Regions from separate parts of the Arthrobacter sp. Helios genome, predicted to be linked through region 1. Evidence: riboswitches for the same ligand, from Rfam matches in the RefSeq annotation. Region 1 holds a riboswitch; the other holds the start of a gene.

What was found. A riboswitch is a leader RNA that binds a small molecule or an ion and turns the genes downstream of it on or off. The one in region 1 is predicted to bind cyclic di-AMP.
Region 2: linked by a shared signal. The riboswitch ahead of ArtHe_RS05570 (LysM peptidoglycan-binding domain-containing protein) and the one ahead of ArtHe_RS00470 (NlpC/P60 family protein) in region 1 are both predicted to bind cyclic di-AMP.

The regions. Positions count from the first base shown of each region.
Region 1 covers NZ_CP095402.1:102,232-108,804, reverse strand. The annotation lists gene ArtHe_RS00490 (DUF6457 domain-containing protein) at 7-291, opposite strand; gene ArtHe_RS00485 (NTP transferase domain-containing protein) at 335-1,009, opposite strand; gene ArtHe_RS00480 (HNH endonuclease) at 1,009-1,506, opposite strand; gene ArtHe_RS00475 (NlpC/P60 family protein) at 1,742-2,506, opposite strand; gene ArtHe_RS00470 (NlpC/P60 family protein) at 2,535-3,329, opposite strand; cyclic di-AMP (ydaO/yuaA leader) riboswitch at 3,334-3,521, opposite strand; gene ArtHe_RS00465 (M23 family metallopeptidase) at 3,616-4,383, opposite strand; cyclic di-AMP (ydaO/yuaA leader) riboswitch at 4,387-4,600, opposite strand; gene ArtHe_RS00460 (metal-dependent transcriptional regulator) at 4,746-5,444, opposite strand; gene serC (phosphoserine transaminase) at 5,673-6,573, shown strand, end outside.
Region 2 covers NZ_CP095402.1:1,250,313-1,256,885, forward strand. The annotation lists gene ArtHe_RS05550 (methionine ABC transporter ATP-binding protein) at 1-248, shown strand, start outside; gene ArtHe_RS05555 (ABC transporter permease subunit) at 249-908, shown strand; gene hrpB (ATP-dependent helicase HrpB) at 970-3,615, shown strand; gene ArtHe_RS05565 (CarD family transcriptional regulator) at 3,668-4,180, opposite strand; gene ArtHe_RS05570 (LysM peptidoglycan-binding domain-containing protein) at 4,536-5,429, opposite strand; cyclic di-AMP (ydaO/yuaA leader) riboswitch at 5,433-5,599, opposite strand; gene ArtHe_RS05575 (MBL fold metallo-hydrolase) at 5,912-6,573, shown strand, end outside.

The DNA.
Region 1 (6,573 bases):
GCCCGTTCACTTGCCTGCCTCCGGAGCGGCGGCGTCGCATTCCCGTTGGGCCGCGCGGATAGCCGCGCGCATGGCGAGGTTCTCGTCGGCTTGTCCGCTGCCCGCGGCCAGGCCGGCGGCGAGGCCCGCGATGAACGTCGTCAGCGGCGCCGCTGGACGGACAACGTTATGGGCTGCTGCCGCCGCGAGGTCCAGGACGGCGTCAATGTCGACTGCTGTTCCCTCAAGCTCCAGGGACCGCAGCAGCTGCTGCGTCCAGGCCTCAAGCGTTTCCTGCTGGCTTCCCATCATGGCTCCTTTTGTTCCTGGGCGTCGCTGCGGAACCGGCAGGGTCTCAGGCAGTGCGGTTGCCCGGCCTGATCCCCCACTTTCCGGCATCAGCCCAGGTGTCCACATCAGCGGTGCTTCCCTCCGGCACGGCAACCACTCTCCACTGCACCCTAGCAAGGAGGCGGAACATTGATAGATTCTCCAGGCTGCCGGGCTGTCCGCCCACGGCAGTGCGCAAGTCGCCGGTCCGGTACAGGGCTGCCAGGGGCTGCAGTGAACCGCTGCTGTCCTTCGCCATGATGGACTGGCCTGCTTCACCGGCGGCCTCGGCAAGAAGCGCCCGGACAGCGCCGCCGGCGTCGGGCATGTCGCATGCCAGCACCAGGGTCCAGGGCGGCGCCGGATCGCCGGCACCGGGGACAGGCTCAGCGCTCCCGGCGGTATCGGTGCCGTAGAGGGCGGTCACGGCAGCCCCGACGGCGGCAGCGGGACCCGCGAAGGCCGGCTCCTCGCGGACAAAGAAGCAGTGCGGGGGTACGGCGTGCAGGGCAGCTTCCAGCTGTGCGGGCCCGGCGATGGCGACGCTGCGGGCCTGGCGGACAGTGCCCAGCGTGCGTTCGAGCAGGGTTTGTCCGTCAATCCGGAGTTCGGCCTTGGGCACTCCACCCAGCCGCGAGGACCTCCCGCCGGCAAGGATGATGGCGTTGAAGGCGGGTGGCTGGGCGGCGGCAGGCGCCATCAGGCAGCCGTATCGCCGAGGAAAGGACTCCATTGCGCCGCCGGCTGTTCGAGTTCACGGATCTGCCAGCGGGCACCGATCGGCGGCCGTGGCGTAAACCGCAGCTTCCAGCCGAGCTGGTTCAATGTTTTGTCCCCCTTGTTGTTGTTGCAGCGCAGGCAGCACGCGACCAGGTTCTCCCAGCTGTCTTCACCACCCCGGGATTTGGCCACTACGTGGTCCACGGTCGATGCCTGTTTGCCGCAGTAGGCGCAGGAATGACCGTCGCGCCGCAGGACCCCCCTGCGGGTGGCAACGGTCTCCGCACGGTAGGGAATGTTGACGTAGCGGTTTAGCAGGATGACCGAGGGCCGTCCAAAAACATCGGCCGGGCTGACCACCGGCACGCCGCTCTCGGCCAGCACGCTCGCTTTCCCGGTCAACACCAGGACCAGCGCGCGCCGGAAGGTGACAACTGCCAGCGGTTCGTAGCCCGCATTCAGAACCAGCGTTCGCATGCACGTTCCTCTTCGCCTGCCCGCGGGCCCGGCGAGAGAAAAAGTTCACCGGCACACTGCGGTACTTCGAATCTTCATTGCAAGGGTAAGCCGGGACCGGGGATTCCCGCTATTTATCGGCCGCGAAACTCCGGATGCGCTGCACCCCTGTGTGCCGGAAGCAGCAGGAAACAACAAAGGACCCTCCCACAGGGGAGGGTCCTTTGGCGAACTGTGTCAGGTTCTGGGTTTGCTGCTAGCCGCCTACGCGGATGTATACGCCGCCGGAGCCAAGCTCGGCCGGAGCAACAACCGTCTGGTTGCCGAAGAAGCCACCGTGGACGGCCTGTCCGTTGCCCACGTAGACAGCAATGTGGGCCATGCCCATGCCGCCGTCTGCGTAGTAGATCAGGTCGCCGGGAATTGCTTCAGCGGCACTCAGGGTGCGGCCGAGGGAGAGGTAACCCGCCGGCCATCCGTGGAAGTTGATCCCAGCTGCTGCCAGCGCGTTTGTCGCGAGCATGGTGCAGTCCTGCATCACGCCGAGCTGGGCGTAGGCAGCTGCTGCGATGGTGGCGGCGGTCCCGGAGGAGGCAGCCGGGGCAGCGGAAGCCGCCGGAGCGGCCGCTGCCTGGGCCGTTGCCGCCTGGGCCGGAGCATCGGCTGCAGGGGTGTTGATTTCCTGCGACTGCACGGTCACGGTCTCGGCTACAGGCGCTTCGGCCACAATAACGCCCGGGACCGGAGCGAACTTGAGCTCAGGGCCTACGGCATCTGCGGGAACCTGCAGCGGAATGGAGGACAGATCCAGCTTGCTGGTCTGCACATCGCGGGACAGTTCCGGTGCCGCAGCATTTGCGGCGACGCCGGTGCTCAGCACCAGCCCGGAGGCGGCGGCGATAACGGCGGCCTGGCGGCCCACCGTTCCCGCATTGGAAGTGACGGCGTCGGCCAGTGCAGTCAGCGAGCTGGTGCGCTGGACGGGCGCACGGTGACGGGCGCGCTCAGTTGTCGAGGTCATGACGGTGTGCTCCGTTTATCTGGCAGCGTCAGCTGACGCGGACGAAGCTTGCGCCGGGAAGGTCGGACAGGGAGTGGAGGCCGGTGTTCATGCCGTTGAGGCCACCGCTGATGACCTGGCCGTTGCCGACGTAGATCGCGACGTGCCCACCGGTGATAACCAGGTCTCCGGCCTGCGGGGTGCCAACTACGGAGCCGAAGGCGTAGAACTGGCTCGGGGCGAGGTCACCAACGGACTTGCCGACGGAGCGCAGGGCCTTTTCGACCATTGCGGTGCAGTCCTGCGCCACGCCGATCTGTGAGTAAGCGGAGGCAACCAGGCCTGCAGCAACGCCGCTGGCGCTGACTTCGGGAGCAGCTGCTGCCGGTGCGGAGGAGGCGGTGGTGACGCCGGAAGCGGCCGGTGCCGGTGCGGCTGCGGCCTGCTGGGCGGCGTATGCCTCCTGCTGGGCGGCAACAGCAGCAGCGGCTTCTTCTGCCGCGGCAAGCTCGGCTGCTGCAATCTGTGCGCGGGTTTCGGCCCCGGAGAGCGATCCCGCAAGGGGAGCTACCGGAAGGTCGAAGGGTGCCTGCTCGGAGACCGTCACGGTCCCGTTGGAGGTCACAACGTTGAGGGGAGTTGATTCAAGGGCCTGGCGGTCGGTGGAAACCGGTGCGGCCTGTGCCGGCAGGCCAGCGGCCAGAACAAGGCCGGAAGCTGCGACGACGACGGCGGCCTGGCGGCCGACGGTACCTGCGTTGGCGGTTACGGCCTTGGAGAAAGCCGTAAGCGGGCTGGATTGAACCGAGGCAGCACGATGGCGGCCGGAATTGATTGATGACACAGTTTTTGCCTCTCCCAATGCCTACGAGGTGAGCTGTCGGATTCGGATGGGAGTCACCCGGTTGCTGGACCGCTAAGTCCGGCAACTTAACCCCTAGGGCTTCTTGCGAAACCCGAAATTGGTTCCCCCGCCTCTGCCATGCGATTTTGCGAACGGATCTCAAACGGTGGCAGAGCTCGGCGATCTGTTTGAGAGTGCCTGATCTTTGGCCAATCAGGCACGGTGACGAGAATATAACAACATCAAGGAAATGTCACGCTCAGGTCACGAAAGGGTGTTGGAGCGGTCACAACCAGCCGAGAGGGTCGACAGGCGTGCCGTTTACGAGTACCTCAAAATGCAGGTGACAGCCCGTGGAGGCGCCCGTGGTGCCGCTGGCTCCCACCAGGTCCCCGCGCTGGACTTCGTCGCCCACAGAGACGCTGATGGCCGACAGGTGGTTGTAGGTGGTTTCCACACCGTTGCCGTGGTCCACCACCACACGGTTCCCTCCGCCGTAGGCATGCCAGCCGGCAGACTTGACCTTGCCGCTGGCGGCGGCGCTGACTTCCGTGCCGCAGGCCGCGGCGAAGTCCTGCCCGGTGTGCAGCTCGCCTGCTGCTCCGGTGATCGGGCTGACCCGGTACCCGAAGGAAGAGGTCTGCACCAGTTCGGAGTCCAGCGGAGTGGCGAGAGTGCCCTGCGCGGCTCCCGGCGTGACGTCCGTGCCGGCGACAGTGAGTCCCTGCAGTTTCGCATCCGGATCGAACTTGCTGGTCAGTGCGGCCCGGTCAAACTCCACGGTGGCGTTGGGATCAGCCGAAACCGGGGCCGGAGCCGCGGCGGGCTCCTGTGCCGGCAGAGGATCCACGGCCGCCGCGGTCGTCGGAAGCGCAACGGTCAGCACCAGCCCGGAGGCGGCAGCGGTGATGGCAAATTTCTGGGCTGATCCCCCCAGCGGGCGGCGGACAGGTTCAGCGCGGCGCCGGCCCGTGGACCCGGCGGCAGCGCGTTGACGCAGTGGAGCGGCCGAGGTTTCGGCCCTGCGCCTGCCCGAAGCAGTGTGCTTCGACAAGTGGTTCCCTCTCTACAAAGCCTGCGAAGTTAGCTGTCGGATTCGAGTAGAGAACTCGGCCCACGACGCACAGGGGTATCTGCTGTGCGGATACTCCTGCGCTGCTCGGAGGCTTCACCCCAAGGCAGTGCTGCCACTGCCGGTTGATGGGTCCTCCGCCCCTGCCTGCGAACGGTTGCACCTGCGGTCCAGTGGCAGGGTTAGGCTGTCGGACCGGTGAACGGTGTTGTTGCTGTAGTCAGATGTCACTATAGGGGAAAAATGCTAAAAGATACCATTCCGTTACCGACGGCCAGGCGCCGGCGCAGCCGGCGCTGGCCGCTGCCGGTGAATGGCTGCGGGTTCCGGCGGCAGTGGACCGGCTAGGCCGGTCCGGTGACAAAAACGTGCGCCGCGACTTCGGTGGGCAGCTCCAGCGCACCTTCAATCCCGGGAACACGGACGGAAATGTAGCCTCCGACCACCTCGGCGGTGATCGTGGCACCGGGCCGCAGCCCGGCCTCATCCAGCTGTGCCAGCAGCTCCGGGTCAACCTGGATCGGTTCGGCGAGACGCAGCAGGTTCATCTGCGCCCCGGGGGTGGCTGCACTGACTGCGGAGACCAGGTCCGTGTAGCCGGCGGCCGGGGCCAGGGCGGTGGTTCCACCCAGCGCTTCCAGGCCCGGGATGGGGTTGCCGTACGGCGACTCCGTGGGCTGCCCCAGCAGGTCATAGAGCCGGCGCTCGACGCGCTCACTCATCACATGCTCCCAGCGGCACGCTTCATCGTGGACGTACGCCCAGTCCAGCCCAATCACGTCAGCCAGCAGCCGCTCGGCAAGGCGGTGTTTGCGCATTACCTCCGTGGCGCGCCGGCGGCCCAGTTCGGTCAGTTCCAGCTGCCGGGTTCCCGACACCACAACCAGCCCGTCCCGTTCCATCCGCCCGATGGTCTGCGAGACTGTGGGGCCGGAATGGCGCAGGCGCTCGGCAATCCGGGCGCGCAGGGCCACGATGTTCTCCTCTTCGAGCTCAAGGATGGTTCGAAGATACATCTCAGTTGTGTCGATGAGGTCCGTCATGACCAGCCGCTCCTAGAATTCGTGCGGAAGAAAGGGTTGAAAACCAAGGTGGCACAGACTGCGCCGCAGGTTCGTTTCCACGTTAGCCCATGCCACCAATTCGGGGGCAATTATCCACTTTCACGGCCCGATGCCAACTCCCGTTCATAAATACCGGCGGCAGGGGGCGGAGGTGCAGAATAGAGAAGTATCTACAGCACCCTGCCAATCCGCTTGGAGCAAACAAAAATGGGCGAAACCGCCACGCTTACGATCCCCGCAGAACTTCTTCCCAAGGACGGGCGTTTCGGTGCTGGTCCTTCCAAGGTGCGCCCCCAGCAGATCGAGGCACTGTCCTCGGCCGGCGCCAAGCTCCTGGGTACCTCCCACCGCCAGGCACCGGTCCGGAACCTGGTTGGCTCCATCCGCGAAGGGCTCAGCAACCTGTTCTCCGCGCCTGAAGGATATGAAGTAGTCCTGGGCGTGGGTGGTTCAACAGCGTTCTGGGACATCGCCTCTTTCGGCCTGGTGGAGAACAAGGCGCAGCACCTGTCCTTCGGTGAATTCGGCTCCAAGTTCGCCGCCGCCACCAACAAGGCTCCCTTCCTGGCCGAATCCAGCATCATCAAGGCGGAGCCGGGGACCCGGCCCGAAGCCCGCGCCGAAGCCGGCGTGGATGTCTATGCCTGGCCCCAGAATGAGACCTCCACCGGCGTTGCCGCACCGGTGCGCCGCGTTGCCGGCGCCGATGACGGTTCCCTCGTCCTGATTGATGCCACCTCCGCTGCGGGCGGCCTCGACGTGGACCTCGCCGAGTCGGATGTCTATTACTTCGCGCCGCAGAAGAACTTTGCCTCCGACGGCGGCCTGTGGCTTGGGATGTTCTCCCCCGCCGCGGTTGAGCGCGCTGGCCGGATCAATGCCTCCGGCCGCTGGATTCCCGATTTCCTGAACCTGCAGACGGCGATCGATAATTCTCGTCTCAACCAGACGTACAACACGCCGGCGCTGGCCACCCTGGTGACCCTCAATGACCAGGTCCAGTGGCTCAATGCAAATGGTGGTCTGTCCTTTGCCGCGGGCCGCACGGCGGATTCAGCGGGCCGGATCTACTCCTGGGCCGAGGCCTCGCCGGTAGCGTCCCCGTTCG
Region 2 (6,573 bases), 1.1 Mb from region 1:
CGCTGAAGGCCCGCCACGAGGGCCGGATTGTCACCTTGTCCTTCCGTGACGGCGACGAGGCGCAGGCGGGAGTCTTCCTTGAACTTGCCGCAGCCGGTGTGGGATTCGAACTGATCTACGGCGGCATCAATGACATTTCGGGGAGGGCCTTCGGGCATCTCACCCTGGCGCTCAAGGGAGCGGATCAGGCGATCGACGGCGCACTCGCCTCGGTAGGCACAGGCATCAAGGTAACGGAGCTGAGCTGAATGGAAGAACTGATTCCCCTGACGCCCCAGCTGTGGACGGCCGTCGGAGAAACCCTCTACATAGTGGGCCTGAGCCTGCTGTTCGGCGGAGTGGGCGGACTGCTGATCGGCCTGGGCCTTTACACCACCCGCAGCGGAGCGCTGCTGGCGAACCGGGCGGTCTTCGGTACCCTGAACGTGCTGGTGAATGTCTTCCGCCCCATTCCCTTCATCATCTTCCTGCCCGCGGTCCAGCCACTGGCCCGGTCGATCACGGGCAGCGGAATTGGCAACAACGCGATCATCTTCACCCTGTCCCTTGCGGCGGCGTTTGGCATCAGCCGGATCGTGGAGCAGAACCTGCTGACCGTGCAGCCCGGGGTCATCGAAGCAGCCCGCTCCGTGGGGGCAGGGCGGCGCCGGATCATCCTGACCATCCTGATTCCCGAGGCGCTGGGCCCGCTCATCCTGGGCTACACGTTCGTTTTCGTGGCGTTGGTGGATATGTCGGCGGTGGCCGGTTACGTGGGCGGCGGGGGCCTGGGCACCTTTGCGATCCAGTACGGCTACCGGCAGTTCAACCCTGTGGTGACCTGGGCCGCCGTTGCCGTGATTATTGTGCTGGTCCAGCTGGTGCAGTTCCTGGGTAACCAGGCGGCGCGGAAGGCGCTGCGGCGCTAGCGCACGGGACGGGCCGCCCCCCGGCGTCACCCCGGGCGGAAGCGCAGGAGAGAATAGTGGGGTGAGCACCCCACGGCCGGCTACCGGTCCACTCCCGGATGGACCCTTCGACCTGTCCCGGCTCGGCCGGGGACTGGTGTTTGCCGCCTCGCTTCCGGATCTCGCCCTGACGCTGGATCCGGCTGACGGCGGCCGCACCGCCGTTGTGCAGGCACCGCCCGGCACCGGCAAAACCACCCTGGTTCCGCCGCTGGTGGCAAACCTCACCAGCGCCGGACCAGGCAGGGTCATTGTCACGCAGCCCCGCCGGGTGGCCGCCCGGGCTGCCGCCCGCCGGCTGGCCGCGCTCGATAATTCCAGCGTGGGCGAAGCTGCCGGTTATACCGTGCGCGGCGAACGCCACACCGGGCCGGGAACCATCGTGGAGTTCGTGACTCCCGGTATCCTGCTGCGCCGGCTGCTGGCTGATCCGGCATTGGAGGGCACCGCCGCCGTCGTGCTTGACGAGGTCCATGAACGGGGCCTGGAGACCGACCTGCTGGTAGGCCTGCTGGCTGAGGTGCGGCAGCTGCGGGAGGACCTGGTGCTCGTCGCGATGTCCGCGACCCTGGACGCCGCCCGCTTTGCCTCGCTGATCGGCGGTCCGGACGGGCCCGCCCCGGTGATTGACTGCCCCTCCGCGCTCTACCCGCTCGAGGTGCGCTGGGAACCCCCGGCTGCCCGGCGGCTGGATGAGCGCGGCGTGACCCGGACATACCTCAGCGAACTGGCGCGGACCGCCGCGGCGGGGCACGCCCGGGCGCTGGCGGCCGACCCGCAGGCGGATGCCCTCGTGTTTGTGCCGGGTGCCCGCGAAGTGTCCGCTGTCGCGTCCAGTCTGCGGCAGGCGGCCGGCGCAGCCGTCGATGTCCTGGAACTGCACGGGCAGGTGCCGGCAGCGGAACAGGACCGCGCCGTCTCGGGCCGGCCGGCAGGCGCCCGGCCGCGCATCATCGTGTCCACCTCGCTCGCTGAGTCTTCCCTGACCGTGCCGGGCGTCCGCCTGGTGGTGGACTCCGGACTCTCCCGCGAACCGCGGCGGGACGCCGCCCGCGGAATGTCTGGCTTGGTGACCGTGAGCTGCTCGCGGGCCTCGGCGCAGCAGCGGGCCGGGCGGGCTGCCCGGCAGGGCCCGGGGACCGTGATCCGGGCCTATCCCGAGGCAGCTTATGCCGCAGCGCCGGCGCAGCAGACGCCGGAAATCGCCACGGCTGACCTCACCGCCGCAGCCCTGCTCCTGGCCTGCTGGGGGACTCCCGGCGGGCGCGGACTGAACCTTCCCGAACCGCCGCCGCCGGCTGCAATGGCCGACGCCGAGGCTGAGCTCCGCGCGATCGGCGCCGTTGACGAGGAAGGCCGGGCCACGGCGTCCGGCCGTGCCCTGGCCCGCATTCCGGTTGATCCGCCGCTTGCCCGTGCGTTGGTGGACGGGGCCCCTGTTCTCGGAGCCCGGGCCGCGGCCGAAGTGGCCGCCATGGTGTCCGGAGACCTCCGCGCTCCGGGGGCGGATCTGGTCCGGCAACTGGCCAGGCTCCGCTCCGGCGCGGATCCGGGGGCGCGGGCCTGGTCCCGGGAGGCGCGGCGGCTCGAACGGTTTGCCGTGGAGCCGGCGGGCGGGGGCGTTTTGCTGGACCACCGGCTGGAACCCGGCGAGGCAGTCGGATTCATCATTGCACTGGCTTTCCCCGCCCGTGTAGCGCGCCGGGTGGCTGGGAGCCCGGGGGAGCAGTACCTCCTGGCCTCCGGAACGCGTGCCGGGCTGCCGCCGGACAGTCCGCTGCGGGGCTCCGAATGGCTTGCCGTCGCCGACGTCACCCGGGCCGAGGGCCGCGCAGCCGCGGGCACCGGCGCCGTCATCCGCGCAGCAGCACCGCTGGAGGCAGGGACGGCTGAGGCGGCGGCCGCGCATCTGCTCACGGAGAGTGTCTTAGCTGAATTTGCCGGCGGGCGAGTGAACGCACGGCGGGAGCGCCGGCTCGGCGCCATTGAATTGGTTTCCACACCGGTCCGCGCGACGGCGGCCCAGGGCAGGGCCGCCGTCGCAGCCGCGCTCGATGCCAAGGGCCTGGCACTGATTGGCTGGTCCCCGGCGGCAGAGACCCTGCGCCGGCGGCTGGCCCTGCTGCACCGTGAACTTGGCTCACCGTGGCCCGATGCCTCCGAACCGGCGCTCCTGGAACGCCTGGATGAATGGCTCGGACCGGAGCTGGATGCGCTGGCCTCAGGAGAACGCGCCGCCGGAATCGATCTGGCTGAGCCGCTGCGGCGGCTGCTGCCCTGGCCGGAGGCCGCGCGGCTGGATGAACTGGCTCCGGAACGGCTGCAGGTGCCCAGCGGCTCCAGGGTGCGGGTTGCCTACCCGGAACCTGACGACGACGGCGGGCGGCCGGTGGTGGCCGTCAAACTCCAGGAATGCTTCGGCTGGGCAGGGTCGCCTACCCTCGCCGGCGGCCGGGTCAGGGTACTGTTCCATCTGCTTTCCCCGGCTGGCCGGCCGCTGGCTGTCACCGACGACCTGGCCTCTTTCTGGGCTGGTCCCTACCACCAGGTGCGTGCGGAGATGCGCGGGCGTTACCCGAAGCATCCCTGGCCGGAAGATCCCTGGTCCGCCGCCGCAACGGCACGGACCAAGGCCGGATCCCAGGGCGGGTTCCGGGCGCCGGGCTGACCCGTCTCCGGAAGTGGCTGCCGGTAGCCCGACTCCGGCGGTGATCCGGAGCTTAGGTAACCGGTTCGGCCAGTGAGGTGCCCGAACCGGCCCAGACGCCGTCGAGCACCGCCGAGGCTTCTTCTTCGCTGACTCCCAGGGACAGCGAGATCTCGGTGAGCAGCGGCCGGCGGGCATGCCGGAGCATGTCCCGCTCAGCGTGGGAGAGTCCCTTGTCCAGGGAACGCAGGGTGAGGTTGCGGACCACGCGGGCTACGTCTGCGATCCGCCCGCTGGCGAGCAGCTCCGTGTTTTCCTTGAAACGCCGTGACCACTGGGACTCCTCGGCGTCCGCGGCAGCCCTGAGGATTTCCATGAGTTCTTCCAGCTGCGGTGAATTCAGGACCGGGCGCAGCCCCACATCCTGGGCCTTGGCGGTGGGAACCCAAACCTCAAGCTTGTTGGCATGCACTTCAAGTACCAGGTACTCGTTCTCGACGCTGCGGATCTTGCGGCTGGCCAGACGGCGGATAGTGGCCGGGCCGTGGTGGGGGTGGACTACGGTTTGACCTACGTTAAACGTCAATGTGTTTACCTCTGGCTGGATCGAAGCCGGGCCCGGCAGCCGCGGACCGCTGCACTGTGCAGGGGCCTGTGTGGGACGCTCGTCCCGCCACTTGCCCGGATTCCGGTGACAGTCGTGACGGAAGCGCGGCCGTGGGCGCTCCACATGGGTGAAAGCGCCGGAAAGCCGCGGGTCTGACCTGACTATTATTTCACGACTTGCTGGGTGTGGTCCCCGAACCCGGGGGACACTTCGGTGAGCGGTTCCGGGTGAGAGGTCCGGTGGGAGCCACAGAGCCGCATAACAGAAGCACCCCACCTGTTCCCAGGCGGGGTGCTTCTCGAACCAGCGGACCGGACCGTCCGCGGCGGTTCAGTTATGCGCGGTAGTAAACCGGGCCGGAGCCGACGTTCACGGACTGGATAACGGTCTGGTTGCCGTTCCAGCCACTGTGGATGGCCTGTCCGTCGCCGATGTAGATGGCGATGTGGGCAAAGCCCATGCCGCCGTCGGCGTAGTAGACCATGTCGCCGGGCTGGGGATCAGACACCGGGGAGCCGTAAGCGGCAAGCTGGGCCGGAGCCAGGTCGCCAACCGAGTGGCCGGCGGCGCGGAGAGCCACCTCAACCAGCACGGTGCAGTCCTGGGCAGCACCGAGCTGCGAGTAAGCCGCATTCACCATGGTCTGGCCAATGGCGGAGGTGCCGACGCTGGGAGCAGCCGGGGTGACCTGGGTGCTCAGCGTGCTGTATTCCGTGTAGGTTCCCGGATCCGTGTACGTCGCAGCCGCAGGAGCAGCTTCGACCACGGCTGCGGTTTCCACCGGCGTGTAGGCGGCGGCGGGCTGGATGTCAGCCGTGCCGGCGTAGGTGATGACGTCGCCGGGGTAGATGATCGAGGACATCGACAGGCCGTTGAGCGCGAAGATGCTGTCCAGGGACACACCGTAGGTGGCGGCAATCTGGCCCAGGGTGTCACCCGCGACCACGGTGTGCGTGGATGCGGTTTCCACGGCCGGAGCCTCTGCCACGGTGACTGCGGCGGGAGCTGCAGCAGGAGCTGCGGCAGCTGCGGCAGCCGCCGGGGCGGGATCGTTGGCTACAACGCCGGCCTGGGCCGGGGCAGCCATGCCGAACATGAGCCCGGAGCCGGCAACGACGGCTGCGGCGGTTCCGCCGAAGGTGCGTGCCTTTGCCGGTGAGACCTGGGCGATAGTGGTCCAGATGTTGGAATTTGAGCGGTGGCGTCCGCGGTTCTTATTGATAGACAAGGAATTACCTCTCCCAATACCTGCGAGGTGAGCTGTCGGATTCGGATGGGAGTCACCCGGCCGCCGGACTGAACCGGTCGGCTTAACCCCAAGGATTCAAAGGATCCAAAAAATTGGGTCCCCCGCCCCTGCCGTCGTATTGCAAAAGGGGACCTTGGCCAGCGGCAGAGTTAGGTAACAAGCCAAGGACGCCGCATCAGTATCGCGGCATGCCAAGGACACTACATGGAATAGAGATTGCATTGCAATTCGGTAACGACACCGTGTTGCTGTTGTGTGCGGCCAGTCACTCTGCTAATGGGAAGTGTGCTTTCTTCTTTAGTCCCAGCAGCCACATTGGACCGGCCGCGCGCTGCGGCCCGCGCTGCTGTTTGGAGAGGGTCCTTCCGGGGTGGGAGCCGGGGATTTTTGCGGAACGCGGCGACGGATGCCGGAGTGCGGGAATACGCTGGAAGGGCCGAATATCCAGCGAAGGAGGGGCCATGAGTGAGCAAGCCGGTGGCCGCGGACCGCAGCTTCCCGTTCAGGACGTGGTGCGCGAGGTAGTGATCCCAGCCGGCGTCGCCGGGCCGGATCAGCTGGTCATGGATGTGCGCTGTTATGCCGTAGCTCAACCGGAGGGAATAGTGGTGATTGACACAGGCATGCCGGACGCAGACGCGGGTATTGCTGCCGCCGTCGAAGCTTTGGGCGGGGATTGGTCAGATGTCCGCGACATCGTGCTGACCCACCTGCATATGGACCACGTTGGCTCCCTTTTTGCCGTCGCCGAACGGGCACCGCACGCCGCGATTTACGCCGGCGGGCCGGATTCCCCGGATATCCGGTCCCCGCGCCACGTAAGTCCCATCGGCGAAGGGGCCATGGTGCAGGATCTGGAAATCCTGGCTACCCCCGGCCATACGCCGGGGCATATCTCCCTTTTCCATGAGGGGACGGGAACGCTGTTTGTAGGGGATGCGGCCGGGTCATCGCATGGCCACGTGGTCCGGGGGCCCAGCGCATTTATGTCAGATGCCGGCCGGGCGGAGGAATCCCTGGAGCGGATTGCTGCTCTTGGGCCGGAACGCGTTCTCTTTGCACACGGCGCCGAGGTGGCCTCGCCTGCTGATGCGCTGGCGAGGATGATTGGCGGACCTCACTA